Regions from separate parts of the Paenibacillus sp. MAHUQ-45 genome, predicted to be linked through region 1. Evidence: riboswitches for the same ligand, from Rfam matches in the RefSeq annotation. Region 1 holds a riboswitch; each other region holds the start of a gene.

Region 1 (9,842 bases):
GAGACAGGCAATACTATCGTTTACATCGCATTGAACAAGCCTGTAGGTATCACCTCTACTACAGAGGAACATATTAAAGGCAACATTGTTAATTTTGTAGGTCATTCAGAGCGAATCTTTCCGATCGGGCGACTCGACAAGGATTCAGAAGGTCTGATTCTATTGACCAATGACGGAGATATCGTCAACAAGATCTTGCGATCAGAGGGGCGTCATGAGAAGGAATATATAGTAACTGTTGATCGGCCGATCACCCCATCCTTTATTACAGGGATGTCCAGTGGGGTCAAGATTCTGGGCGAGAAGACGTTGCCTTGCACCGTTACACGCATCACAGAGCGGGTCTTCCGGATTATTCTAACTGAAGGCAAGAACAGGCAGATTCGCCGTATGTGCAGCGCCTTCGGTTATGAGGTCAGACGTCTTCAGCGCATCCGGATCATGAACATCAACCTAGGCAGCTTGCCGGTCGGACAATGGCGTGATCTGTCGCCTAATGAAAGAGCAGAGCTAGGGGCCATGTTGAATTATGAACTGCTGTAGGCTCATCAGCTCCGTATAAAAGGGTAATAAATAGAGCGGCTCCTAAGGTTAGACCTTTAGGAGCCGCTCTATGCTTGTCCACGACGGATAATTAATTATCGGATGGTGGAATCCCTGTGAATTTCTTGAACTCTTGATACTTTCGGATGATGGAGACTTCAACCCGGCGGTTCTTCGCACGTCCTGCAGCAGTAGAGTTATCCGCGATAGGATGGTATTCTCCGTAACCGATCGGACTGAATTTCTTCGGATCGAGATTAGGGTTAAGCAACAGAATCTTCATAAAGTGCAAGGCCCGATCCACACTGAGATCCCAGTTGGAGGAATAGCTGGTGTTGGAAATCGGGATATTGTCCGTGTGTCCCTGAACAACTACATCGTAGTCGGGGAATTGCTGCAGCATCGTTGAGATGGACTTGGCCAGCTGCCTCGATTCATCCTTGACTACGGCCTGTCCGGAAGCGAACAGGGCATTGTCACTGATGGTAATCATCAGCTGGGACTGGTTCAGCTTGGTGCTGAGCAGATCGGTCAGTCCATTGTTCTTGATATATTGATCGAACTGCTTCTTGAGCTTCTCGAGGTCTTCCTGTTCCTTCTGGCGCAGCTTGGCCATTTCTGCTTCTCCCGTGTTCTTGGAGACGACATTGTTCATCTTCTCGCTCTTTCCCTGGTCCAGATTACTCTCGGAAGGTGTTGCTGCCCGTTCTGTCAGCACGCCGGTTCCGCCGTTCAGAACGGAACTAAAGGCTTGGGCCATTTCTTCGAACTTTCTGGCATCGGTAGCGCTCATGGCATACATAACGAGGAACAAGGCGACAAGCAGGGTCATGAGGTCAGAATACGGCAGCAGCCAAGATTCGTCGGCATGCTCCTCATGTTCCTCGTGTCTAGTCTTTTTGCTCACTCGAACCTTCCTCCTTATCCAGCAGCTTGGCGCGTTCCGTAGGCGTCAGGAAGACTGCCAGTTTTTGATTTATCGCAATCGTGGAGACCCCGGATTGAATGGACAGTAGACCTTCTACCATCATTAGGCGGACATCCATCTCTTGCTTGGAGAGCCGCTTGAGCTTGTTGGCAATCGGGTGCCACAGCACGTATCCTGTGAAAATACCCAATACGGTAGCGATAAATGCTCCGCCGATAGCGTGGGCGAGCTTTTCCATCTCAGTCATGTCCGCAAGTGCAGCGATAAGTCCGATTACGGCTCCGAGTACCCCCAGCGTAGGCGCGTACATACCAGCCTGGGAGAAGATCAGTGCACCGGCTTTATGACGATCTTCAGTAGCACGGATATCCTCCATAAGTACATCGCGAACGAATTCCTGATCGTTACCATCGATAATCATCCGCATGCCGTTCCGGAGGAAACCATCCTCTATTTCATCAACCTTGGACTCCAGAGCCAGCAGGCCTTCACGGCGTGTGATGGATGCCCAGTCCATAAATGTAGTAATTAGTTCCGCTTTGCTGACCAGTTTCTTTTTAACAAAGATCATTTTAAACAAGCTTGGTACCTTTTTGATTTCTGAAAATGGAAAAGCCATAAAGATTGAAGCGGCGGTACCCAATAAAATAATTAAGTAAGCAGCGGGAGTGGCCAAACTCTGGATGGGAGCGCCCTTCAGCACCATCCCGAAAAGAACAGAGACCAGACCAAAGACTAGACCGATTATTGTTGAGATTTCCATTATGCACCTCGTCCATGAGATTTAAGAAGTGATCCGACGTAGCCGCGTTAATCATCCTTGAAGCGCGGCGGGGCATCTTAACCCAAACGGAATAACTTATATTCTTATTTATCGACATCATTCCCTTTTTTGTGAAGTCATTTTTTCGGCTATAATGGAGAAGGTAAGTTATTATTCATCAGTGAAGAAAACGGAGTGATACACATGGGCGTTAAACATGGCAGAGATTATGCAGAAATCCTGAACGATTTGACCGAAGCAGTCGGGCGTATTACCGACGGATTTTTATTTTTTGAAATGGACCCGGAGGAATGGCAGGAGCTGCCACAGGAGTCGAAGCTTGAGGTATGGGAAGCGCTTGCTGAGGATCTGTTCTATGCACTTGGCAATGAACCGGTCATTGAGGTGGGAAGCGGGGTTGTGATCTACGACAAGGATACACACCGGATCAACGTTTTGCTCGGCGAAGAGGACTTGGCTTCTGTTGTCCTCGTTTAATAGGAATCTAGCAGAGCGGAATTTGCCGCAGTCTGCCGCCCGTGGTAAAATTGACGGAGCGAAGTACTATTTACCGGGATTGAAGAATACAATTAAACCGAAAATTGTCTTTATCCTGGCACATCCCTTGGACCTCAGAAGCTAAGGGATGTTTTATTTAAACAAGCAAAGAGACAAGGCGATCGGAACTTTGCTACTAATTAAGTAAGGGAGGTAACAATGTGCTGCTTACAGAGGAAGAATTGATCGAGCAGATCGGCAAGCTGGAAGGCTGGAAGCTGGTGAAAAACACGATTACGCGCAAATATATGTTCAGCGATTATATGAAGGGCATAGCCTTTGTCGATGCGGTGGCTGCCATTGCTGAGGCTTTTGACCACCATCCACATATTACAATTGATTATAAAGCGGTCACGCTTCGCCTGACGACACATGATGAGGGCGGAATTACGCCACTGGACATTCGTGGTGCACAGGAGTTTAACGAGGCCTTTGAGAAGGCGCGCTAGCCTGTCGTGTAGTCTTTTGAGATAACATTGTATAAGAAGGCTCATAAATGCGAAAAAAGCCCGTGCAGCAGGATGTAAATCCCGGCACGGGCGTATTTGTGTAGTCTCTCAAGGGAGTTTTACTTCTTCTCAGCCAGCCATGTGGCCACGTTCGCAATCTCCTCCGGCGCCAGCTTTTCCTTGAAGGAAGGCATTTGGCCCCGTCCTTTGGTCACTATACTGTAAATCCCGGCAGCGTCATGCTGGCCACCTTCATTCTTCAAGCTGGGTCCTACCCCGCCTTGAAGCTGATCGCCATGGCAGGTGATACAATTGGCTTTCACAGTCGCTTCTGCCTTGGCGGCATCAAGCTGAATTTCAGGCATAGTAGGTTTGTTCTGTTCCGCGACCTCTTCTTTACCTGGAAGTGTGAACATTAGAACTACCGCAAAGGCACAGGCGGCAAAAAACAATCCGCTCATGATCCATTTTTGCATCCCCAATCGTCCCTTCTATGTAAGCTGCTTCCTACATTATAGCGGAAGGTGAAGCGTTATCATAGCATTTGTGGCAAAAAAATGAACGACTAAGCGATACTTGCCTAAAGTTCCTGTAACAGAGCATCATTTCTCATAGACCATACAATAAAATGGTTTACTTCCAGTAGGTGTCATTCGTTCATAAGTGTCTGTAATGGTAAAGCCGCTTTTTTGATAAGTACGAATGGCTCGCTGATTCCAGGTCAGCACCTCCAGATCAACCTCCCGCTCAGGATAGCGCCGAACTGCAGCCTGGACAATGGCCCGGACAAAGTATTGGCCCATTCCGTGACCACAGAGCTCTGGACGCATACCGACCCCCAGGCGTACCACACCTTCCATTGGGAACAGCTGTGCGAAGCCACAGAGATCGCCCTCATCGTTAAGTACAGACACATATTGCTGGCTTCGCAGCTGTGGATCGCCAAACTCAATACCAAGCTCCTCCATCTGCTTCCAAGGCATCCAGCCATATATATTGTAAGGAGGCTCATAGCTCCAGTGGCAGATGTCTTCGGCATGACTGGTCTCCATCGGTACCACATGGAATGTAACAGGTGAATGAATCATAGGGTCGTGAGACCTCCTTTCCATAGGGCAATGCTCTATAATTTAATTATATACAAAAGTCATAAGATCAGGCGCAGGAAGTCAGGAATTTGTTGTTTGATGAATTTCAGAAGGGGTAATGAAGAGTAACAGAGATGACAAAAAAGCCCTTCTCCAGATTTCAGTGAAATCGGGAAAAGGACTTACGTATGACTTATAAATTATTGTACATCGTCAAAATCTTGAGAGTCCGTGGCAAGCGCCTGATAAGCATCTGTGCTCATAATGCGTTTGGCACCCACATAACGACTAACATAATAGCTCTCACTCAGTGAGCTGATTGTTACACCGCGAGAGGATGAAGCATGGGCAAATTTGCCTTCGCCGACATAAACGCCAACGTGGGAAATGCCTTTACCACTAGTATTGAAGAATACCAGGTCGCCTGCTCTCAGTTCGTCACGGGACACCGTGGAGCCCATCTGATATTGGGAACCGGATTGGTGTGGCAGGTCAATGCCGATCTTGTTGAAGACATACATTGTAAAACCGGAGCAATCAAATCCGCTTGTAGATGTGCCACCAGATACGTACTTGGTACCAATAGCCTTGTCAATCACCTTATCCATCTTGGAATCGGCGAAAGCGCTTCCTGCTCCAACAGCTGTAAGCATCATAGAAAAGCCTAGTACTGCCGCTGCCAATTTCTTCTTCAAAAGTGTAAACCCCTTCCAATGCCTACGAGGTTAGCTTAAGGGTTCGGTTGAAGGTCCCCTATGACCCCTCTCTGAACAGGAGGTCAATTCACCCAAAGTGGTTCCCCCGTTTCCCTAATAGTTAGGGAACTCGGCATATACTGTTGATTAGAATTAGACTGCTATATGAATACATGACAAAACCTTATAAAAAGGTGACTCAATAATTACAAAAATGTTACTAAAAACTCACTGCGCTAATTGTAACAAACACAGCGTCGCTTGGCAATCATTTATAGCATATTTGTGCGCAAAAAATGTGATTTTAAGAGCGGATTCTCCCTAGTAACGCTAAAAATAGAGAACAAAACAAAATTTCCATAATTTATTGAGTTTTTTGGCGTAAAGATGATTCATCTGCTCTCTAAAGGTGTATACGTATACTATAAAATAGGAAAAACCCGGAAATCGATGATGATAACCATCAAGACTCCGGGCATAGCATAGATATGAAGTTAAATGGAATGTTCGTAGTACAGAGGTTAGTTTAGTCGTAGGCAACCGATTTATAAGCAGTTGTGCTCATGACTCGTTTGGCACCGATGTAGCGATCAGCCCAGTATTTCTGACTCAGTGAGCTAATAATGACACCGTGTGAAGACGATGATTGAGCAAATTTACCATTGCCGACGAAGATGCCTACATGAGATACACCGTTGCCAAGTGTGTTGAAGAATACGAGGTCTCCGGGCCGCATTTGACTGCGAGAGACGGAGGTACCTGCGTTATATTGCGATTGGGATGTGCGCGGCAACGAAATGCCGATGCTTTTGTATACATATGTAGTGAATCCAGAACAATCAAATCCGGCTGTGCTTGTCCCTCCAGTTTTATAGGAGGTTCCGAGGGTTTTTGTGATGACCGTGTCCATTTTGGAATCTGCTGAAGCACTGTTGGTTCCGATTCCGATGGCGAGGGCCAGGCCCAGTGTGGCTGTAACAATGATTTTCTTAAAATTCTGTCTGTTCAAAAGATGTACTCCTTCCAAGGCCTGCGAGGTTAGCTTAAGGGTTCGGTAGAAGGTCCCCTATGATCCCTCTCTTACGAGATCAATTCACCCAAAATATGGTTCCCCCACTTCCCGGTGCAAGGAATTCGGCGTTTTATGCACCCAAAGTGACGTATCGACATGATATAAACGAAGTTATTAAGAAATGCCTGCAAAAGATTACAAAGTTGTTACTAGTAGTACAGAAGCCATTGTATCAAACCCGTAACCATTTTGCAAATCGCGCTGCTGAGGATGACCAAAAAGAGTCGCCGCTCCTGTTTAACCAGGAACAGTGACTCTTCTAAATATGCCCTAAGGGGCGGAATTATTATGGAAATGCTTTACTTCTCCATAGGTCATATTGGGCCGCAATGCCCCACAATTTGAACAGTGTAGACGGGAGTGGAAGGAGTTGGCGGATTAGGAGTGCAGGTAGGCCTGGGAAGTAAATAATCCCTAAGACGTAGATCACCAAGAGCAGCAGACTGCCTGCTCCCAGCACGAGCGATACCCCAATTGCGGTGAGGAAGCACCGCAGGGCGATCAGCAGGGAGGAGAACATACCGGTCCCGGCCGTATAGCCGAATTGCATGTACAAGAGCAGCAAGCGGATAACGTATACGTAGGCGAACCAAGCCAGAACATAGGGAATGCCGTTCAGTAGCACCTTATAATCCATTAAAGACGAGAGCAGCAGTGTATATATCTTGGGTGCGAACCAGTAGACAGGCAGGAGGGAGAGTAACCACTCTACCAGGCTGAAGATCAGCACAGACAGACCATGCTTTTTCATGCCGGGAAAAAAGAACAGGCCGCGTTCTCCTGAGCGCTCCTGATGCAACTCATGCAGTAGACCCGCCCGGATCAACGGGGAAATGAGCAGTCGCAGCACGGTCAACCCCAATAACAGCCACAACCAGCGCTGTATAGCAGGGTCGGAGGTAAGGCTATGCTGGCCCTCGATGTAGAATAGCAGTCGGCCCATTCCGCTGCCTCCCGCGTTGTGGTCGGGGTAGCGCAGGAGGACTGATACTACGGCCTCCCGTACGAAACCATATATAAAATAGCCCCAGAGTAGCCGGTAGATGAATAGCAGGATCAGAATATAAGTTTGCTCCTTCATACTTTGCCAGCCGCGAATAATTGATGTTTTCAAGCCCATTCACCTCACCAGACCAGAGTTCCAAGCACAGTTTCAAGCAGTTTCGACAATGTTAGCGTCCAGCGGGAGAGGGTATCCGGCTTGATCTCCGCCAGCCTGAAATTGTTGATATGTTTGTTCTCCAGCAGCAGGGTGTGCTGGGGATCGATCTCTGCCGACAGTAGCGGGGAGCTGGAGAATAACTGGAACGATGTATTCTTTTTGCTCCCATTCCAGACTCGCTCCACGGTGTGGCCATCAGAGAAGGTAAATCTAATGGGGACATTAGCGTAGTGACTGCCCCTGTTGCTTACCTTTACGATGGATTCGTAGCCTTGGCCGGTGCCAGTATTTTCTTTGGTGTGCATCTGGATGTCGTCTATCGAGAAGTCAGGGGCTCCACCGTCGTAGATGTAAAGATCGAAATAGCTTTGCCATGATTTCTTGGTCACGTTCTCTACAACCTTTTGAAAGTCACGGGTAGAGGGATGACGGAACCGGTACTTATTCGCATAGGTGGACAGGATGGTATCCATAGTTTTAGTACCGACCTGCCGTTCGATGTCTTTCAGTACCAATTTGCCGCGGATGTACACATTTTGTGTGTAAGAGTCTGCTCCGCTGTATCTCCAGGTTTCCAGTGTGAGGGCCTCCGGAGAGGTTACCAGGCTGGCCTGAATGGGCAGATTGGCCATTACACCATACTCTTGCTCCATAAGGCGGTCTTCAGCATAGGAGGTGAAGCTCTCGTCCAGCCAGGCTTCCTCAAACTCGTTGCTGGCCATCATGCCATAGAAATATTGATGACCTATCTCGTGAACGACTGTTCGTTCCAATGAGGTGTCTGGAGAGGCCTCGGAAGCGCCGAAGGCCGTAATCAGTGTCGGATATTCCATTCCCCCAGCCCCGTTGGCGCCCTTGGGCGGAACTACTATTGAAAGAGTGGAATAAGGATATGGCCCGTACCATTTACTGAAGGCGCTTAGAGCAGCCTTAGCAGCTTGGAAATAACGCTCCTTAAGATCTTTATGCAGTGGATCCAGATATAGCTTGATTCGCACGCCGGGAACCTCTGGTGTGGAGAAGGCCTCTTCGGCAACCACAAAATCAGGGGAGGCAGCCCAGGCAAAATCATGAACGTCGTCAGCGTAGAATTGGTAAATTTTCTGATTCTGCTTCAATTTAGCGGTCTTCACCGGGAATCCGGTGGCAGCGACGGTATATTCGGGAGGCACAGTTATCGTCACATTGTATATGCCAAAATCACTGTAGAATTCCGATGTCCCGTGGTATTGGTGCAGATTCCAGCCTTCCTGGCCCACTCCGCGGGTTCCGGCGGGCTCATAGGCACTAATCTTGGGAAACCATTGCCCGGCCATAACGAAGTCCCCTGAGATCCCCATCCGGGCGAATACTTTGGGCAGCTTGACCTCAAATTGCAGTCGGAGGGTCACACTTTCCCCTCCGTTCACAGGTTCAGGCAGATGTACTTTCATCAATGTGCGATCATTAATATTACCGTCATCGGGCTGAACATACTGCACTCTTTGGATGAGAGATGTACCCTCTGTGGTTCGTAGATCCGTTAGGGTCATGCTGCCGAATCCGTTATCGGGCATCTTGTCGCCTCGCAGCTCACCACCGGATTCTTTCATAAAAGTCGTATTGCGGGATTCAAAGGCATTGGGGTAGAGATGAAAATACAGATCGCTCACCGGCTTGCGGCCGGGATGGTTCCAGGTTACTGTCTCCGCGCCTTTTAATGTGCCTGTCGCCGGATCAAGCTTCACGTCGATATGGTACTCGGCGACTCTTTGGCTCAGCGGCTCTGACACAGGAACGGGTGCGGGTGCGTTCTCCGGGAATGTCTGCTGTGCGGTGCCATTGCCGGGCGAGGCTGCCAGGGACTTGGCCGCTTTTTGGGCAGACATGTCTGCCAAGGCAGGGCTTGCACCCGGGTAGCCCCACAAGCTCCCGCCCAGCAGCGTTAGGGCGGCCAGGGCCAGAATGCTGATTTTGGTTCGAAATGTCGGTGGCTTCATACTGTGATTCCCTCCCGTTGACAAGCATCTACGGGATGTATATGTTTGCAATCGCCGGATTATTAGCTAAAATTAAATTATTCGTAAGAGGAAGGACGTGCATCTGTGGATAACACGAAACCGGAAGGCAAGAAACAGATTGCCTTGAATATTGTCAACGCGAAGAGTAAACATAAAGGGTTTGGTGCGGGTTCAATTGATCTGAACAATGTGTCTCCCGTCATTATTGATAACGGCGAAGCAATCATTGATATCGGGGCTATGCACGCCAAGAGCAAGGTGGAGAAGGGCATTAAGTTCTCCATGAACCGTGAGGATGTCCCGAACGGCAGACAGGTATGGGTAGTATGGGTGGCTGTAGATCGGACACCTGAGGGTCAGCACTATGCCGGAATTACAGCTTGTGAGATGTGGATTGATACCGAAGCCCGCCGCGGGTGGAAGATTTTAGCGGATCATGTGAACAAACTCGATTCTGCGCTAAAACGGAAAGTTATCGTGGAAGGGCTTGGCGATTCGGAAAAGACGGCGCTGAAATCACTGCTTATTTCGCATAATGAAGAGTGGTGGGAAGCTTCGAGGGAAGAGTTAAAGGTGGCACTGTC
Region 2 (9,842 bases), on a different contig from region 1:
GGGCTAAACCCCGAATACGATCTGGAAATTGATTTTCCGACAGATCTTCCATATGACGTTTTCCGTCCGGGAGACAGTTTTGACAGCAACCAAATATTACTGCTTGATCGGCAGGATCGGCTGCGAGAGATCTCGGAGGTTTCTGATATTGTACGTTCCATCAGCGGTATTCACCGTGGAAGATATCACCTGTATTTTCCTCAAGACAGGCTGAATAAGGCGCTTTCAAAACTGCCTGATTCCATTGCTGAAATATTCGCCAAATAATGACTGAATAGTTATCGATAGATATAGAAATCAAGACCGGGAGGACAACAGTACATGTACTTATTCGACACACATACCCATCTGGATGCTCCGCAATTCGACGAGGACCGCGAACAGATGATTGCCCGTGCGGTGGAGGCCGGTGTAAGCAAAATGATCAATATCGGATTCAATCGGGAGACGATTCCAACCACAATGCAGCTCGCGGAAGCGTATGATTATATTTATGCAGCAGTGGGATGGCATCCTGTGGATGCCATCGACATGAAAGAGGGAGACCTGGATTGGATCGCCTCGCTGTGCAGTCACAAGAAGGTAGTCGCCATTGGTGAAATCGGCCTTGATTATTACTGGGATACCTCTCCTAAGGACGTGCAACACGAGGTCTTCCGCAAGCAGATTGGACTGGCCCGTGAGCTGAAAATGCCTATCTGTATTCATAATCGGGATGCCCATGAGGATGTAGTGCGAATTCTCCGCGAGGAGAAGGCTAACGAGGTTGGCGGTGTAATGCATTCCTTCTCGGGTAGCTGGGAAACAGCGAAAATGTGCCTGGATTTGGGGTTCCATTTATCCTTCGGAGGACCGATAACGTTCAAGAATGCAAGGGTTCCCAAAGAGGTGCTGGCGCAGACGCCGCTGGACCGTTTATTGATCGAGACGGACTCCCCATATCTGACACCACACCCCTTCCGTGGGAAGCGAAATGAGAGTGCTCATGTCAAGTTGGTGGCAGAAGCTGCAGCAGAAATTAAAGGGATTACTTGGGAGGAATTGGCTGAAATTACGTATGCGAACGCGCTGGAACGATTTGGCATTGAGTGAAATCGGGAGAAAACACGGTGAAAAATAGAGGATAGCCGATGTATTAAACTTTTTTAACAAAAAAACCACCGAATATTACAATATTTTAACCTTATATTTGCGTAAACGTGGTTGAATCGTCCTTTACAACATGCATCAAAACAGGATATCATCTTTTCAGTGCAGTGAGCTGTTGTTATAGTGACAGTTCACGCTATCATGGATCGTCTCGCTGAGTCTTCTGTATGGAGAACGGGGGAACCAATATTGTTTGCCGCATGCAGAGTACATCAAGTACAGCTCAGATTGCCGCAGACACTAGTTGATTTCTTTACGTGGTCTTTGGGGTGAATTTAAGGGCAACCGCCGTGAGCGGGTGACCCAAGATAGGGCGTCTCTCTTTCGTCCGAACCCGACAGCTAACCCCGTAGGCGAAAGTAAGAGAGGAAACCTCGTGCATAAGCCGCGTATTCTGACATCGGAGAAGCCACGAAAGAGTCCTCATAGAACTCTTTTTAGGCTTCTTTTATTTTGAATAATGCGAATGTACCCTGCATACTGTTATATAACAGATGTGGGGGGAGCACTATGCCGGGCAGGCGATCCATGAGCAGGAGACGCAAAGGTATTGCAAATAGCGTGTCCTGTGACAATCTCGAATAGTTTCGTCCGAATGATTACAGACATCTTGGTATACAGCTGACGACGGGGCTATGTAAGGAGGATGGAGAGAGTGGGCGTATTCCAACCAGAAGTATCCCATGATTCGCAATCATCCAGCAGGTCTTACGCTTTACGGTGGGAACAAGTGAATTTTCGCGTACTTTCACTTGCCGGCGTGTTATCGATTTTGATCACGCTGATCATTCTGCTGTACGTACACGGTCAAAGCAGCAAGCAGATCACTTTAGTAATAGACGGGAAAATTCAGTCTCTGGAAACGCGTGAAGCGATTCTCAGTGATGCACTAGCAAAAGAGCAAATTTCGCTGCAGCCGCATGATCAACTATCTATAGGCCTTAGTGATGAAATAAAAGACGGCGACCGTGTCGTGATTAACCGTGCACAGCCATTCAGCCTTACTGCGGATGGTGCAAAAAAGATTTTTTATACGACCGAGAAAACAATCGGTCAGGCCATCAAGAAGCTGGGTATTGCCCTCGAAGGCCATGATAAGATTTTCCCTTCGCTAGATACCACCATCTCTGCCAATATGGATATCAAGATTGTTCGCATCAACAAACAAACTGTACAGCGGACAACGAACTTGCCATATCGAGTTATTAAGACGGCAGACCCCTCCCTTACCAAGGGAACAGTCAGAGTGGCACAGGCGGGCGCACCAGGCGTCATGATCCAGCACATCGAAAAGATCTATCAAGATGGTGAACTGGCTTCCATGCGTATGGTTGGGAAGGAAGTACAGACGGTGACCAAAGACAAGATTATCGCCGTTGGCACAAAGCCTCTCCCAAAACCTGTTACAGTGGCCCAAACAACAACAACTTCCAAAACAGCTAATTCCAAAGCTGCCAATGCTTCTATTTCAACTAAAACCAGTGCCAAGAGCACCAACACCGTCACTAAATCAGGTGTCAATTTTGAATACAAGAAATTAATTAAGAACATGTCGATGACCGCTTACTCTTCGGAAGAACCCGGTATTGGAACCCGTACCGCCTCCGGCACACGCGTAACGGAAGGACGTACGATTGCAGTGGACCCTAGTGTAATTCCGATCGGTTGGTGGGTGTATATCGAAGGCCTGGGCTTCCGCCGTGCAGAAGATACTGGTGGCGCTATCAAAGGCAATAAGGTGGACGTCTACTACGATTCACTGAGCCATGCCCGTAATTTCGGACGTAAGTCGCGTACAGTGTATGTGATTGGACCTGTAAAACCGGAGCTTAACTAAGTTTGAGCTTTTGCAAAATTGCATTGAATCAGCTATAGTGAGGGTAGCAGTTAAGAATAACTTGTGCTCATGAAATGATCGCAGAGCTACCGCTCATCACTTATACATTCTTTAGCCAAAAAGAAGGGGAGCGAATCCTCTTCTTTTTGTGTTTACGAGAAGGAGTAAACATTATGATTAAGGAAGTGATCGTTGTCGAAGGCAAGAGCGACACGATAGCCATCAAGCGGGCGGTACAGGCTGATACCATCGAGACTGGCGGCTCCGCAGTGGACAAGAAGGTGATTGCCAAAATAGCGCTCGCCATGGAACGGAGGGGCGTCATTATCCTAACCGATCCGGACCACGCGGGAGAGCGTATCCGCAAGATCGTCTCAAGCAAGGTGCCGGGCTGCAAGCATGCCTTCATTCCCGAGAAAGATGCGACCCGTAAAGGCGATATTGGCGTGGAAAATGCTACACCGGAGGCAATCCGCCACGCCCTGGCGCATGTACATACGTCCTTTGAGGGCGCACCAGCCCTGATCGGGCTGGATGACCTGATGGCGGCAGGGATGCTTGTGCATCCCCGGGCCGCAGAGCGGCGGATGGCTCTTGGCAATCTGCTCGGTATTGGGTACTGCAATGGTAAGCAGCTCTTCAAGCGGCTTGCAATGTTTGGCATTACGCGGGAGGAGTTTGCCGGAGCCCTCGCCCAAATTGAACAGGGAGGCATATCTTCATGACTGGCAAAGAGAGCGTTTCAACCCCTAAACGGACAAAGGAAATCATTCAGCGGTACGGGTTCTCATTCAAAAAGAGTCTGGGCCAGAACTTTCTGATTGATCAGAATATTCTCGATAAAATTGTAAATGCCGCTGAATTGGATGACACCGCTGGTGCATTGGAGATCGGTCCTGGAATCGGCGCGTTGACAGAGCGCCTGGCACAAACCGCCGGTGCTGTAACAGCGGTGGAAATCGATAGACGGTTAATCCCGATTCTGAAGGATGTACTGTCTCCGTACCCTAATGTGAAGGTTCGCAATGATGATGTGCTAAAGGTGGATCTGCAGCAGCTGTTCAAGGAGGACTTCGCCTCCGTAGATCGAGTGAGCGTAGTTGCTAACTTGCCTTACTATGTTACGACCCCGATCCTTATGAAGCTGCTGGAAGAGAAGCTGCCGCTCGATAACATCGTTGTCATGATCCAGAAGGAGGTTGCCGAACGGATGGCAGCTTCCCCAGGCGGCAAAGAGTATGGCAGTCTTAGTATTGCCGTGCAGTATTACAGTGAGCCAGAACTGGTCTGCATTGTGCCGCACACCGTATTCATTCCGCAGCCGAATGTTGAGTCGGCAGTAATCCGGCTGAAGGTACGGGAGCGTCCGCCGGTAGAGGTTGCCGATGAGAAGCACTTCTTCGACGTGGTACAGGCCTCCTTTACCCAGCGGCGCAAGACGATCGCCAATAACCTCAAGACCCGTTTCTTCCCAGGAGAGGGGCGTGAGCGTCTAGAGGCGCTGCTGAGCGAAGCGGGAATCGAGCCGACCAGACGCGGAGAGACACTGAGCCTGGAGGAATATGCCCGGCTCAGCGGAGTTCTCTTAGCCGCAGGCGTCGTTTGAGCTAAATAGAAACGGTTGCCATCCTTAATTGGGGGCAGATATTTAAAAACACGCCGGAATATGAACCAACCGCGGCCTTTGCCCATACGATGGGGTAAAGGTGGTGTTTTGATGAATTCAGGAGACTTGGTCGTTCGCAAATCTTATGGCGGTGACGTGACTTTTCGAGTAGAGCGCATCGTACAGACCGGAGCCGTTATCAAGGGGACAGAATTCCGTCTGCTGGCGGATTCCCCACTGGACGACTTGGTACAGGTGCCTCCTACCCGGATCACAGAGCTGGGACAGCGAGCGCAGATAAAGGCAAAAGAATCGTTGACGCAGCTGCACAAGGACCGTCAGGACCAAACACAGCACAGTGGAAACGGTACGGGCGGGCTGTGGAATCAATCCTCTACAGAATCGGCTTATTTTGAAGTGCCAGGCAAAGTGCTGCATTTGGACGGGGATGCATCCTATTTGAATAAAAGCCTTAGCTTGTATGAGCAATTGCGGATTCCTGCCGAGGGCCATCATGTACATGAGTCCTCCATGGCCGATACACTCTACCGGCTACTGCCCCGTGTCCGTCCCGATATTGTGGTGATTACCGGGCATGATGGGGTGCTTAAGCAGCAGCATACTTATGATCTCTATAACCTGAACAGCTACAAAAATTCACAGAATTTCGTGGCCGCAGTTCGGGTGGCCCGGGAGTATGAACGGAATTTCGACTCGCTCACTATCATTGCGGGCGCTTGCCAATCACATTTTGAGGCGCTGCTGGGTGCAGGAGCCAACTTCGCTAGCTCGCCGGGACGGATTCTGATTCACGCGCTGGACCCTGTCTATGTGGCAGCCAAAGCGTCATTCACCTCCGTCCGGGACACGGTTAACCTGAACGACGTGCTGAGCAACACCATTAGCGGCTATCAGGGTGTGGGCGGCATTGAGACACGCGGCAGCTTCCGCGTCGGGATGCCACGCTTGCAGAACCTCTCTGCACTGAAGGTCACCCCTTCGGTGGTTTAACACGTGTCACACGCCTCAGAGGAAGAGAGAGCCGTTTTAGCGGCTATATACGTAACAGAGGAGAGCCGGGCGGAAGCCCGGTTCTTTCTTTTTTAGAAAAAAAGGGTCTGCCGCTCATAATCTGCCGGGAACGGGACACACTCCTCATAAGGACAATTCAGGATAATGCTTATTACCGATAACAAGGCATTGATTACAGCCGATCTTTCCCCCGAAAAAAATCCATTGACATCCCTTTTGGCATAATTTATAATTATTTATTTACTTTGACATCGAATGTAAAATGATGTATAATGGACAAGGAAAGAGGTGGTCGTCAGGCAATGGCTAATAACGCGCTGTTGGAAATCAAACGCAGTCTCGAAGCTCACGTCGGTCATAAGATTACGCTACGTGCAAATGGTGGTCGCCGTAAAACCGTCGAACGCACCGGTGTCCTGGAAGAAACGTACCCTTCTGTTTTTATTGTCAAATTGGATCAGGAGCAACAAACGTTCAAACGTGTCTCCTACAGCTATGCCGATATACTTACCGAATCTGTGGAAATCACAGTATGTGAAGATGACGGGCAGATGCGGATCATGTATATTAAATCTTAATGATTCACGAACAGCCTCCTTTTTGGGGGCTGTTTTTTGTTGGATGAATGATCCCTTCCCCTGGCAAGCATACTAATAAGGCAATTTGCTCATTATCAAATATGCATTAAGGGAGGGACCTTAAGTGAGCCGAAGAAGACGTAGCACGATGTCGGAGGAACTGAAGACCGAGCTGGCCAAGGAACTGGGGTTCTACGATACTGTGGAGCGTGAAGGCTGGGGTGGAATCAGAGCGAAGGATGCCGGAAATATGGTCAAGCGGGCCATTCAGCTCGCTGAGCAGGCTGCACGTAGATCGGATTAAGGCTTAGGGTGTGTGGGACTTCGAGAGACGCTGCCAAGATGGGGCGTCTTTTGTGCTGTCTTCAGAGATCCATTACATTTGAAGAATGGACTTCGATACCAGTTTCTCATATAATATGTTAAGTTGTTTTTAGGGGAAAAGCTGAAGGTGGGTGAACGCCTTGAAAATGTACGAAAAAGCGCCGGCCAAAATCAATTTGATGCTGGACGTATTGCATAAGCGCGCTGACGGTTTTCATGAGGTGGAAATGATAATGACGATGGTGGATCTGGCAGACCGTTTGGAGTTGTCGGAGACGCCGAGGGATTCGATTATAATATCCAGCCAGGCGGGGTATATCCCCCTGGATGAGAAGAATTTGGCCTTTCAGGCCGCAAGGCTGATTAAAGACCGCTATAATGTGCGGAGCGGCGTACATATCCATCTGGATAAAAGAATTCCGGTTGCCGCTGGGCTTGCCGGCGGCAGCAGCGATGCCGCAGCTACGCTGCGCGGCCTCAATAGGCTCTGGCGCCTCGGTATCCCGGCGCAAGAGCTGCAGGAACTCGGCGCTGAGCTTGGCTCTGACGTGCCTTTCTGCGTGACGGGCGGCACGGCCCTTGCGACCGGCCGTGGGGAGAAGCTGACGCCGATTGCCAGTCCCCCGCAGTGCTGGGTGGTGCTGGCGAAGCCGCCGATCAATGTATCGACGGCTGAGGTGTATGGCCGCGTGCGTGCCGGGAATATCGCCGTGCATCCGTCCGCTAGTGAGATGCGTGCGGCCATTGAGGCTGGCGATTTTCACGGTGTATGCAACAGGTTAGGCAACGTCCTGGAGGACGTGACGCTGAAGCTGCACCCGGAAGTGCAGCAGCTTAAGGATGCGATGATCAAGCTCGGGGCTGACGGGGTCTTGATGTCTGGTAGCGGACCTACCGTGTTCGGGCTGGTTTCAAAGCAGTCAAAGGTAGCGCGGATCTATAACGGATTGCGCGGATTTTGTAAGGAAGTATATGCAGTACGGTCGCTGACATAGCAGGCTTCTCTTGTATAAACCCGTACAAAAGTGATATATTTTTCTATAATATTCGGTTTTGGCGAGGAGTATTCTGTGAAGAAACTAAAACGAAGTCAGCGTTTGGTTGACATGACCCAATTTTTGCTGGAGAAGCCGCATGACCTGCTGCCGCTGTCCATTTTTGCGGAGCGTTATGGTGCGGCGAAGTCATCCGTAAGTGAAGATCTGGCTATTATAAAAGAGGTATTTGAAGGTGAAGGTATGGGCGAACTTCAGACCCTGGCCGGTGCGGCAGGCGGAGTGCGCTATATTCCGATGATTCCGAAGGAAATGGCGCTGGACTTTGCCAAGCGTCTGTGCGAACAGCTCGAACATAGCGATCGCATTCTTCCCGGCGGGTATTTGTATATGTCTGATCTGCTTGGGCTTCCTTCCTTGATGGAGCAGGCTGGCAAGATCATTGCCACTGCCTACAGCAATCAGGACATCGATGTAGTTATGACCGTAGAGACCAAGGGGATTCCTCTGGCTTATGCCACAGCTGCGCAGCTGGGATTGCCAGTCGTGATTGTGCGTCGTGACCATCAGGTGACGGAAGGCTCGGCAGTGAGTATTAATTATGTATCCGGCTCGCATAAGAGCATCCACACGATGTCGCTGTCCAGACGGGCCCTGAAGGAGAAATCCAGGGTACTGATCGTGGATGACTTCATGAAAGCAGGGGGAACCATTCGTGGAATGGTGGATCTGCTCGGCGAGTTTAATGCTGAAGTGGCGGGTGTTGGTGTTCTGGTGGAATCTGGCGCAGTAGAATCAGAAGAGCGGCTGCTGCACGAATATGTGTCGCTTGTGAAACTAAGCGAAGTAGACGCCAAGGAGCGGAAAATTTCCGCGCATCCGGGAAATTACTTTTTTTAACGGAAATGTGAATAGAGATACGCGGGTTAGCTGAAATGGCAGGTCCGCGTATTTTTTCAAATACGGAGTAATTTGTCGAAATTATGAGGAATAAACAGTAAAACGCCCGAAACATGTCGAAAACAATGGATGCTCAAAAATAATCTTCTTAAACAGTCATTTTTTGGTATGAAAAAGAAGGATTTCGCATTGCTGTGTGGAATTATACACCAAGTCTCTGATGGAAAAAGGTGGTGAACACACACATGCAAATTACGGATGTCAGACTCCGCCGAGTTAACTCTGAGGGGAGAATGAAAGCAATTGCATCCATTACCATCGACAACGAGTTTGTTGTTCATGACATTCGCGTCATCGACGGGAACAATGGGATGTTCGTTGCTATGCCGAGCAAGCGTACACCGGACGGAGAGTTCCGCGATATCGCACACCCGATCTCTTCGGGCACACGCGAGAAGATTCAATCTGCGGTTCTGGCCGAGTACGATCGCGCCGCTACAGAAGAAGAAGAAGTTATCGAAGAGGGAGCTTAGGATGCGCTTTCTACTCGCTAACAGCTGCCCTTCGGGGCGGTGCCAGGCCATGCCGTTATTTATAATATCAGAAAGTATGAGCATCCCTTTGAAGTGACTTCCTGATATTGCAAAAATGTGCTGCCTTTACTGATGGTTTTTACCGCATCAATTAAGGTCCAGCATGAACGGTCTTTATCATTGGGGTTCGGAGAAAAGGGAACCATGCCTACATGGTTCTCTTTTCTTTTTGCCCGGAATGAGATATATTCAGTAGTGAGTTCAAGAGTAGGAGGTTGGCATTCTTGAAAAGAATGGCAGTAGTACTTGCCGCAGGCCAGGGCAAGCGGATGAAATCTAAATTATACAAGGTGCTGCACCCTGTTTGCGGAAAGCCGATGGTTGGGCACGTGCTTGATACAGTAAAAGCGACCGGATGTCAGCGGAGTATTGTCATCGTTGGACACGGCGCGGAAGCGGTTCAGGCTTATTTGGGCGACAAGGCGGAATATGTGCTGCAGGAACAGCAGCTCGGAACCGGCCATGCCGTGAAACAGGCCAAGGATTTGCTGGGCGGCGAAGAAGGAACGACGATTGTGATCTGCGGGGATACCCCTCTGGTTACGACGGAGACGCTTAACGGGCTGATGGCGCTGCATGAAGAGAACAAGGCGGCAGCAACCGTGCTCAGCGCTGTTATGGATGATCCTACAGGATACGGACGTATTATCCGCGGGGAAGACGGCGGAGTACAAAAGATTGTTGAGCAGAAGGATTGCACTGCGGAGGAAGCTGCTGTACAGGAGATTAATACAGGCACTTATTGTTTTGATAATGCTAAATTGTTTGCTGCTCTGGAGAAAGTCACGAACAGCAACAACCAGCAGGAGTATTATTTGACCGATGTAA
Region 3 (9,842 bases), on a different contig from region 1:
GTCATTGGCATCGGCAGTTATGCGTACATCTCTTCCGTAAATACGATTGCCGAGCATACTCGAAGTAATCTTGAAGTTACCGTGAAGCAGGTCGGCAGCAATGTTGATTATCGCTTGAAGGACCTGATTCGCAGCTCAGATGAGATCTACACGGATCAGACGTTGTCACGTTATTTGACTGGTTATCATTCGGGGTGGGAAAAATACAATATTATGTCCCAATACATTCTGCCCAAATTGGAGAATGCCGCCAACCTGCCTAACCAGGAAGTGATGCTGTCCCTGTATGTGGATAACCCGAATGTAAGTGAGTATTACTATCTTAGCGAGTATTACTATAGTGATAACAATTCGAAAAGCGCGGGACAGGGAGGACGCAAGTATGCACTGTTCCACACCCAGCGGATTCAGAATACGGAATGGTATCGATCACTGGATCTGCATTTTGGCTCAGCTGAGTGGAAGCAGGTGGACAAGGACAGGGAGACGGGTAGCATCTCTTATCTCCGGCCACTGATCAATTACGATTCCTTGCAACTGAGCGGCCTGTTCAAAATGACGGTGAATATGAAGTATATTTTCTCCGACGTAGATACTGGACATCTGGGTGAGGACAGCATCCTCTTTATAGTGGACGATAAGGATCATCTGCTGTTCTCCAGCTCGAAGAATCTGGTAGACCCGGCGATGCTGTCTGGTGCTGCCAATGGGGATATCGTCAAACCTGACTCTTATATGGAGATTAAGACTCCAATTGATAACATGGCGGCGAGCATAGTAGCCTGGGTCCCGTATTCTTCATTGAAAAAGAACTCCGAACAAGTCCGTAATGTGACTATATTGATCTGCGTATTGATTCTGGCGTTACTGTTCGTGATCAGTATTATTATGTCCCAGTATTTCTCGCGGCGGTTCATGAAGCTGACGGCCTCTCTGAAGTCTTTCCAGGAGGGGAACTTCCACAAGCGAATGCCGATTCAAGGGAACGATGAATTTTCAGAGATTGGCAGTGCCTTCAATGATATGGCGTCGACCATACAGCGCTTGATCGATGAAGTGTATGTCAGCAATCTGGAGAAGAAGGAAACGGAGCTGCAGGTGCTTCATTCCCAGATGAATCCGCATTTTCTGTACAACACCTTCTCATCGATTAGCCGGATGGCGAAGCTGGGGGAAATTGATAAGCTGCACGAGATCGTACGGGCTTTGGCCAGATTCTACCGCCTTTCCTTGCATCGCGGAGATATGATCATTCCGATTGAGCAGGAGATTCAGATCGTGGAATCCTATCTGGAGATTCAGAAGATCAAGAACGCTGATCGAATCAAAGTGACGTATGAGATTGATCCGGAAGTGATGGAATATGAGACGGTGAAGTTTATTTTGCAACCTTTTGTGGAAAATGCTCTGGAGCATGCTTGGTACGATGATGAGATTTCGATTATTATTCGTGCGTACTCTGAAGGCGAGGACTTATGCTTCGAGGTAGAAGATAATGGACTTGGTATGAAGGAAGAGATCATCGAACTGGTGTTGGATCCGACAGACAAGGGGATTGGTTATGGCATCCGCAATGTAGATCAGCGCATTAAGCTGCAGTATGGCAAGGAATACGGTGTAATTATCAATAGCTCGCTGGGTGAGGGAACGGTCATTCAAATCCGCTTTCCCTCCCGTTTGCCCGGCAAGGATACGAAAGGTGGACACGGCTTGATGATGTAATCGAAGCTGTGGTACCAATCTCTACATTTAAAAGGGATGTTCCAAATAAAAGGGATGCTCCAAAGGCCGGAGAACGAACGGCCTTTAGGAGCATCCCTTTCTTTATATCATTGAATTGGAGATTTCTGTATCGTGCGGGGTCTTGGGTCGGTTAAACAAGTAGACGATATAAGCCACCAGGAGGGGCATCACGATGGCAAAGACGCCTGCCCACATATTGACACTCTCCTTCATGAAGATCAGCGTCACGCCCATTAGAATGCTGTCAAACACGACATGGCTGAACATGACGGCGATAAAGCCGTAGCGCAGGAAAATGTAGCTGAACAGCAGTCCGATTACAGTTAGCTCAATCGGGCGCGAGGAGATCGGATAGATCGGGTACAGCGTATGCCCGAAAGCCCAGATGAGGGTTGTGATCAGGCTGGCGACCAACGTGCTGCGTACGATTTTCTTCAGCATGCGGATCCCGAACAGACGGTATACGGCCTCCTCAGACAGACCCGCCAGCCAGGCTACGACCGGCAGCAGCCAAGCGTACCTCATATTATAAGGTGACTGGCTGGCATCGGTGGTCGACCAATTATGCAGGGTGAGCGACAGGAGGATGAACATTAGTGTTTGTACCCCAAGCAGGATAAAGGCCCAGACGTACCCAGCACGAATGCTGTCCAGCACATATTTGCCGTATCCCGGCTCTTTGGCACGAGGCCACGGGTTCATCCCTTCTTCTTTACGCCAGAGGCCGTCTCCGCCGACTAGTGAGAAGTAGAGAAGGCAAGACATCAGCAGGCTGTACAGCGCATAAATCACGAACATCACAATGGCTGTAACCCGTGCCTCGACATTATCCCCTGAGGTCTCCGGTAGCATGTTGTACGTGGTGGCCATCATGATCAGAAAATGAACGGTGCTGAGGAAGAGGCCGCGCTTGAAGGAGGTATGACTCCGCTTCAGAATGCTGTAGATTAGGGCCAGCACGCCCAGGGCGATGGTCGGTAGGCCATAGCCGTACAAGGTCAGCTTCGTAGCAAGCGACTTCTGGCTGTCCACGTACGAGGTATGCCAGCTTGGTGCTGCAAATCCAGGCTTGAAGGAGGAGACATCCCCTCCGTCAAAAGTAAATTGATACTGCAGGCGTGATTCTCCTACAGTGACTGAGCTGTCCGTGTACGTCAGTCCGGAACTGCCGCTGCTATTAGGCTCAATTTGTAGCTTGGCAGGATTGACGCCCCATTCCTTAAGCCAGGGACGAGCTAGCTGTTCCTTCTGGGCCAAGGACAGTGGCGCCGCTTCCTCGCTCGCGGCAATGGATTGAGGCCGGGTTCGAGAAGTGCCGCCAGTGACGGCTGCCCCACGGGCAAAGCTGACAGCCTGCCCGGTATACATGTTGAGATTCACGGTCAGAAGAGCACCATTCTGACCTGCGGGTGTGAAGGCCGCATGGTACACATCGTAAGGATAATGCTGGTCCAGTTTCTTTTTGCTATAGTCCTCCAGCAGCTTCTCCCGGGACATATAGCCGAAGAAGGAAGAGTCGGATTCGTAGGTGATATTCCATTCTCCATCCGTGACGGTATAACCTAGCTTCTGTGCCGCGAATACTGCGGCGTTACTCTTGGCTACGTCTTTACTGATTACTGCGGTACTTCCTTCAGGTACACCCCCGAGTAGGGAAGGAAACACTTGGAACATAATGAACAGGGCAATGCCTATGATGCCCGAAATAATAAGCCCTTTGGAGAGAGGACGCTGCTTAAGGGGCTGGCCGACGGGATTCATATAACGCCTCCTTTTGGTTGAACTCGTGTACTATGGCATTACTTGCAATACTGTATAAATGAGGGCAATCAGATTATTTTGCTTGTCTACAATCTTCTAACAAGTATTCTTACGCAAAGGGACCTGTTTTTATGATTTTAAAGTTTCTTCTGTACAGCCGTCTCATTACGTTGAGCTATAACCAGGTGAAGATATTTGGCCCCGACAGGGAGGCAGGCTATGGCAAGCGGTAATCCGATCAAGGTTACCCAGCCAAGCAGCTGCCAATCCGGCGACTGTCCGAGCTGTACATTTTCCGGGATCAGGGTATTATTTACAATCGTTTGTTGAAGCGCAATGATCAGATACAGTGGAAAGAGGAGAGCACTCAATATTCTTGATTTCATTAGATAGTAGCTGATTTGCAGCAGACAGAGAGACAGGGTGAGCAACAGTGTTGACGTCAAGACGATATATGCGAACCAATGCAGATAATTCGTCACATCAGCAAGATGTATTCTACCCCCTGCGAGAGATGCTCCAATTCCGGCTAGAGTTGCTATGCCCATCATCAGATGGATTCGAAGGACGGTGACCATTGTTGCGGCGATATTGGAGGCCATAAGCAGAAGTCTGGGTTGTGGAAAAGAGAGTCGCCAATTTAGTTGCTTGTGTTCCACCCCACTCTTGCACATGAGCCATACGGAAGCTGCCACTACAGGCACGATAAATTGCAGCTTGGTCAGAGTGATTACAAACTGATCGTCTCTTGGAAACAGGTAGAACAAGATAAAAGATCCAGCAAGAACAACTCCCTTGATCACTTTAATGGGTATTAATGCTTCAAAATGTTGCAGACGGCTGCGCTCCAGTTGATACAGTGCCCGGAATCCGGAAGAATACCGGTACGACTTCACGGTGTTCTGCTCTTTAACAACCGGAAGCTGTACTGCCAAGAAATTGTAGCGGATCTCACTCATTCTTTCGAGACCAGCCTTAGCAATCCATTGGATCAGCATATAGCTTAGAGGCCAGCCAATCAGCAGAATACCTAGCGAATACAGCAGTATATAGGACGGTTTCAGGGACTGTAATTGCGCACCGTTCAAAGCAGCAGAATTTAAGTACGTAGCCAAAGCCATCAACGGCGACAGCCATAATAATGAAAAGGGGATGAGCAGCAGCAGTTTCCAGCCCATAAGAATGGTTCCTGCCAGCAGTCCGCATACAATGGCGAGCGGAAGGATGGAGGCCGTAAACAGTGCATGAGCGACTAATGTTAGGACAAGATCTTTAAACGGAAAGTACCCATAGTGTCCCGTCAGGCTGAAGAGCACATACAGTCCGATATTAGAGGTGATAACGATGGAACCGAGATACAGTCCATGTCTAAACAGGCTTATCGCCTTGGCATACAGCAGTAGCTTCCGAGGGTGTGGGAAATTCAGAATCCACTCCCGGCTGCCATGAGCTGTGAACAACAGCATGTCGACTGCAGAAAGATACATGATGATTCCTACTATAAAAATGGTGCCTGCTGTAAACGGAGCCTGCAGAGAAGGTTGTCTACTATGAAAGAGATACCATCCGATGCTTACGAGCAGAATAAATAGAGCTACAGTGATTCCCCAAAAAGATTTTCGGCCCCATTTAAAAGGATTATAGCGACTGTACTCCAGGTCTGTTAACGCTCTAAGCGCTGTCATGCGAACACTTCCCTGTAACGTGATTCAACGGAAAGACCAGACTGGCGAAGCTGCTCTACATCCTCAATACCATGAATCCGTCCGCCACCGATCAAGATTAGACGATCAAACAGCAGCTCCATCTCCCGGATATCATGTGTAGCAATCAAAAAGGTACGCTCACCATCAGCCATCTCTCGCACAACTGTGGATGCAATTTCCTCTCTGGAAATGAGGTCCACACCAGTGAAGGGTTCATCGAGTATAACTAGCGGAGCTTTGCGGGACAGGCAGGTCAGCAGCTGCAGCCGGGCTTCTTCCCCGCGTGACAAGGTCGAGATGCGGGATTCTCTCTTGACGGAGAGCTGCCCCATTAGCTGCTCTGCCTTCACATTGTCCCAATCGGGATAAATACCTTCGGCAAAGTGGAGCCAGCGTTGTACGGTCAGCCAGCCGGGCAGATTGCTGCGATCCGGCAACAGGGATAACTGTCCTAGACGCTCTACCCCAGCAGGTTCACCGAAGATCTTCACGGAGCCGGAGTCTGGTGCAGCGAGTCCAGTAATCAGGCGTAATAAGGTAGACTTGCCCGCACCGTTGGGGCCAAGCAGTCCCGTGATACTACCCCGGGGAATATGAAAGCTTACGTCGTCCAAAAGTGTCTTTTTCCTCACGCGAAGCGTTAGGTTCTGACATTGGACGGCTGCCGGGTATTCTGGCAGTGATGAAATATCGTTATTCGTACGCATCAAGATTCCTCCTTATCAAATTGTAGCATCTGCTCTGCTGTCAGCCCCAGGCTGGCACCCACAGCTTTAAATTGCCGCACGGCCTCCAGGATCATATCTTTGCGGGCCTCCTCGATGATGACCTCATCTCTCGTAACAAAGGTACCCTGTCCACGATAGGTGACGATCAGGCCCATCCGCTCCAGCTCCTGATAGGTTCTTGCAGCTGTAGTCGGATTCACGCTCCGATCGGCTGCCAAATCCCTCACAGATGGCAGACGCGAGCCAGGTGGGATAAGTCCGGTAACAATCCGGCCTCGGATGGCTTCGACGAATTGTTCATAAATGGGACGCGAGGGATTGATATGAAATTGCTGCGGTAGCAGCTCCAAAGATTCTTCCATGTCTTCCCCCTAAAAAAATGTGTATGGGTATGGGTCATACACTTGTTGTGTGTAGTGTATCATTCCTCACCATACAATTTCAAGGATTAAAAGTTCTATATATCCTTGAAACCGTGAAAAACGATGCAATTACAGGCAAGTCACGGAAAAGGAATGAGAACTGGGTCCCCTGCATTCGCGGTCTCTCTTTAAGACATTATTTTATCCAAATATACTTAATAGTGTCTTTGTGATGTCAGGACAGAACGTATATAATTTGAATGCAATTAGATATAAGCCGAATTTCAATTGAAAACGGGGGAACCATAAGAAGAGAAAGGCGCAAGCAGACGTAGGTTTGCCTGCCAATCTTCAGGGGTGAATTTCGTTCCGGGAACGAATAGGGCAGTCTGCAGTCGCCCGAATCCGTCAGCTAACCTCGTAGGCTTCAGAACACTGCAGGGACCAAGGGGAGAGGCATTGGTGTTCCAGTGCTTTTTTTGTTTGGCATCTAACGGAATACACCGTCAATTTATATAGTGAGAGGTGAGGATTTGGCCCCGCCATTCCCTAAGTTGAACCGTTTCACCATTTTTAAGCTTTCTCCACCCCAGACGCTGGTGCTCGGTTTTGCAGCGATTATCCTGATTGGCACACTGCTGCTGATGCTTCCGGCTGCCAGCCGGAGTGGACATTCATTGAACTTTATAGATGCGCTGTTTACAGCAACTTCCGCTACCTGTGTTACGGGTCTAGCAGTTGTGGACACTGGCACGTATTTCTCCCTTTTCGGACAGACCGTTATTATGATCCTGATTCAGGTTGGTGGCCTGGGCTTCATGACGATGGCAACACTCTTTGCTTTGGTCTTAAAGCGGAAAATCTCGCTGCGCGATCGGCTCATCCTGCAGGAGGCCATGAATCAGAGCTCAATGGAAGGGATCGTACGGCTCATCCGCCGGGTGCTGATCTATTCACTCATGATCGAGGGGAGCGCAGCGCTGCTGCTGTCGATACGCTGGGCGTTTGATATGCCGCTCGGCAAGGCGATTTATTTTGGACTATTCCATTCTATTTCCATGTTCAACAATGCAGGTTTTGACCTGTTCGGGCATTACCGCAGCCTGATGGGCTATGTCAATGATCCTGTAGTGAATCTGATTGTGATGTTCCTGATTGTCACCGGTGGCCTTGGGTTTATCGTACTCGCTGATCTTATTGATTATCGGCGCAAGCGCAGGCTGTCGCTGCATAGCAAGGTGGTACTGTCTACAACTGCAGCGCTGATACTGGCAGGGACGCTCGTCATTTTTGTGTTTGAATTTACGAATCCCCGGAGCATGGGCTCCTTGAATATTGGCGGTAAAATACTGGCTGCATTCTTCCAGTCGGTCACACCGCGTACGGCCGGGGCGAATACGCTGGATATTTCCGGGTTGCGCCAGGCTTCGCAATTTTTCATCGTAATTCTGATGTTCATCGGTGCTTCTCCCGGTTCTACTGGGGGCGGGATCAAAACAACGACCTTCACGATCATGATCGGCGCTGTAATCTCCATGCTGCGCGGGCGTGAGGATATTGTATTCTTCCGTTACCGGCTGGCGCAGGAGCGGGTGTTCAAAGCACTGACCATTACTTTGCTCGCTCTGCTGCTGATTGTCTCTGTATCCATGGTGCTCTCGACGACCGAGGAACGGGACTTTCTGGAGATTCTGTTCGAGACGACATCGGCTTTCGCGACCGTGGGGCTGAGCATGGGGTTGACTCCGGAGCTGTCGCTGGTTGGCAAAATTCTCATCTGCCTCACCATGTTCGCCGGCAGGCTGGGACTATTGACGCTGGCCTATGCACTCGGCCCAAAACAAGGTAAACCATTGTATCAATATCCGGAAGGCAAAATGATTATTGGATAAGGAGTTAACGGGAGATGAAACCACAGCAATTTGTAGTAATTGGGCTGGGACGTTTCGGTTCAAGTCTGGCGCTTGAGCTGATGGATATGGGCTATGAGGTGCTCGGAGTGGACCATCTGGAAGAACGGGTGGAGGAAATGAGCGACAAGCTCACCCATGCGGTGATGGCGGATGCCACGGACGAGGGGATTTTGCGTTCACTGGGTGTTAGGAATTTCGACTGCGGGATTGTAGCTATTGGCGATAATATGGAGCGCAGTATTCTGACTGCCATTCTGTTGAAGGAGCTTGGCGTTAAGCAGGTGGTCGCCAAGGCCATATCTATTCTTCATGGACGTGCCTTGAGCAAACTGGGCGTGGACCGGGTGATTTTCCCGGAGCGGGATATGGGAGTTCGGGTGGCCCACCAGTTGGTGACGCCCAATCTGCTGGATTATATCGAAATATCCAAGGATTATAAAATTGTCGAGATGAATGTGCCATCCTGTATGGACGGCAAGAGTCTGTCCCAGCTCAATACCCGCGCCAAATACGGGTGCAGCATCATTGCCATCAACAGGGAGAGCGGGATTATCGTCGCTCCGACTGCGCTGGATTCCTTGCATGAAGGTGACATTATGGTCGTCATCGGTTCCAATGAGGGCATTGACCAATTCGAGGAAGAAGCTGTTAACCTGTAATGATTGTTATGATAAAACCCGCCTGCGGACAAGCCGCAGGCGGGTTTTTTAAGGTCTCTTCTTAATCGGCCAGCTTTGGCAGGAACACTTCTTTCGTCACTTGCACCAGTGACCGGGCAGCACCACTGAGCCCACCGCCATCCCGGTAGATCAGACAGGTGGTCCGCTGGGTCTGCTCCAGCTCCTTGATATGCAGCGAGACGAGCCCGCTGCCATTCAGCAGCTCGGGACGCAGATATGATTTGGGCAGGAGCGCCGCGGTTTTGGCCGTCGGCAGCAGCCGGACGATAGCCTCGAAGGAATCGATCTCCATGCGCACATCGGGATCAATGCCGCAGCGCTGGAACAGATCGTCGGTCAGGCGGCGATACCAGGTTCCCTTGGAGAACAGGATCATCGGCAGACGTGAGAGATGGTCCATGCTCAGCTTGGGCAGCAGCGTGAGGGGATGCTGACTGGAGACCACCAGGCGGAGCTGATCCTCGAAGAGTGGAATGCAGCGCAGCCCCGGCTCCTGAATGGAGGAAGCGATAATTCCTACATCACACTTGCCCTCGCTGACCGAGGAGACAATCTCATGCGTTTTGCCGGTGATCAGCTTCAGCTCAGCAGCGGGATACTTCTCCATGTAGGTGTTGACCAGCGGTGGCAGTGTGGTCTGCAGTGTCGTCAGACTGGCCCCTAGCGTAACAAGCTGAGGTTCGCCTTCTTTGAACTTTGATAGCGCCTCCATAAATTTGGAACGCTGCTGCCGCTGTTCCAGTGCATAGGTGTAAGCCAGCCGGCCAACCTCAGTAAGCTCCAGGCGCTTGCCATAACGGCTGAACAAAGGCACCCCCAGCCTTTCCTCCAGCTTGGAGATTTTGCGGGAAAGGGCAGGCTGTGACAGGTTAAGCTGGCGTGAGGCCCGGTTCAGGCTGGAATGCTCCACCACTGCCGCGAATATATCCAGATCGTCAAACATAGTGTC

The links. A riboswitch is a leader RNA that binds a small molecule or an ion and turns the genes downstream of it on or off. The one in region 1 is predicted to bind cyclic di-AMP.
Region 2: it holds a riboswitch for cyclic di-AMP, as region 1 does, so the genes downstream of both, AC3Y23_RS28245 (resuscitation-promoting factor) here and AC3Y23_RS28610 (C40 family peptidase) in region 1, are expected to answer to the same signal.
Region 3: it holds a riboswitch for cyclic di-AMP, as region 1 does, so the genes downstream of both, AC3Y23_RS15155 (TrkH family potassium uptake protein) here and AC3Y23_RS28610 (C40 family peptidase) in region 1, are expected to answer to the same signal.

Annotation. Positions count from the first base shown of each region.
Region 1 is NZ_JBYUPV010000024.1:11,741-21,582, forward strand. Features, by position in the region: gene rluF (23S rRNA pseudouridine(2604) synthase RluF) at 1-543, shown strand, start outside; gene motB (flagellar motor protein MotB) at 635-1,450, opposite strand; gene motA (flagellar motor stator protein MotA) at 1,434-2,234, opposite strand; gene AC3Y23_RS28590 (hypothetical protein) at 2,439-2,732, shown strand; gene AC3Y23_RS28595 (4a-hydroxytetrahydrobiopterin dehydratase) at 2,954-3,241, shown strand; gene AC3Y23_RS28600 (c-type cytochrome) at 3,361-3,717, opposite strand; gene AC3Y23_RS28605 (GNAT family N-acetyltransferase) at 3,844-4,329, opposite strand; gene AC3Y23_RS28610 (C40 family peptidase) at 4,530-5,024, opposite strand; cyclic di-AMP (ydaO/yuaA leader) riboswitch at 5,029-5,170, opposite strand; gene AC3Y23_RS28615 (C40 family peptidase) at 5,551-6,033, opposite strand; cyclic di-AMP (ydaO/yuaA leader) riboswitch at 6,037-6,174, opposite strand; gene AC3Y23_RS28620 (hypothetical protein) at 6,383-7,210, opposite strand; gene AC3Y23_RS28625 (M1 family metallopeptidase) at 7,222-9,237, opposite strand; gene AC3Y23_RS28630 (YwhD family protein) at 9,343-9,842, shown strand, end outside.
Region 2 is NZ_JBYUPV010000022.1:41,321-51,162, reverse strand. Features, by position in the region: gene AC3Y23_RS28255 (HD domain-containing protein) at 1-267, shown strand, start outside; gene AC3Y23_RS28250 (TatD family hydrolase) at 322-1,092, shown strand; cyclic di-AMP (ydaO/yuaA leader) riboswitch at 1,292-1,520, shown strand; gene AC3Y23_RS28245 (resuscitation-promoting factor) at 1,805-2,986, shown strand; gene rnmV (ribonuclease M5) at 3,160-3,711, shown strand; gene rsmA (16S rRNA (adenine(1518)-N(6)/adenine(1519)-N(6))-dimethyltransferase RsmA) at 3,708-4,592, shown strand; gene yabG (sporulation peptidase YabG) at 4,704-5,603, shown strand; gene veg (biofilm formation stimulator Veg) at 5,927-6,202, shown strand; gene AC3Y23_RS28220 (small, acid-soluble spore protein, alpha/beta type) at 6,327-6,506, shown strand; gene ispE (4-(cytidine 5'-diphospho)-2-C-methyl-D-erythritol kinase) at 6,667-7,521, shown strand; gene purR (pur operon repressor) at 7,597-8,421, shown strand; gene spoVG (septation regulator SpoVG) at 8,667-8,954, shown strand; gene glmU (bifunctional UDP-N-acetylglucosamine diphosphorylase/glucosamine-1-phosphate N-acetyltransferase GlmU) at 9,239-9,842, shown strand, end outside.
Region 3 is NZ_JBYUPV010000006.1:144,037-153,878, forward strand. Features, by position in the region: gene AC3Y23_RS15130 (cache domain-containing sensor histidine kinase) at 1-1,722, shown strand, start outside; gene AC3Y23_RS15135 (CPBP family intramembrane glutamic endopeptidase) at 1,825-3,504, opposite strand; gene AC3Y23_RS15140 (hypothetical protein) at 3,642-5,189, opposite strand; gene AC3Y23_RS15145 (ABC transporter ATP-binding protein) at 5,186-5,917, opposite strand; gene AC3Y23_RS15150 (GntR family transcriptional regulator) at 5,917-6,300, opposite strand; cyclic di-AMP (ydaO/yuaA leader) riboswitch at 6,566-6,743, shown strand; gene AC3Y23_RS15155 (TrkH family potassium uptake protein) at 6,855-8,192, shown strand; gene AC3Y23_RS15160 (potassium channel family protein) at 8,207-8,872, shown strand; gene AC3Y23_RS15165 (LysR family transcriptional regulator) at 8,934-9,836, opposite strand.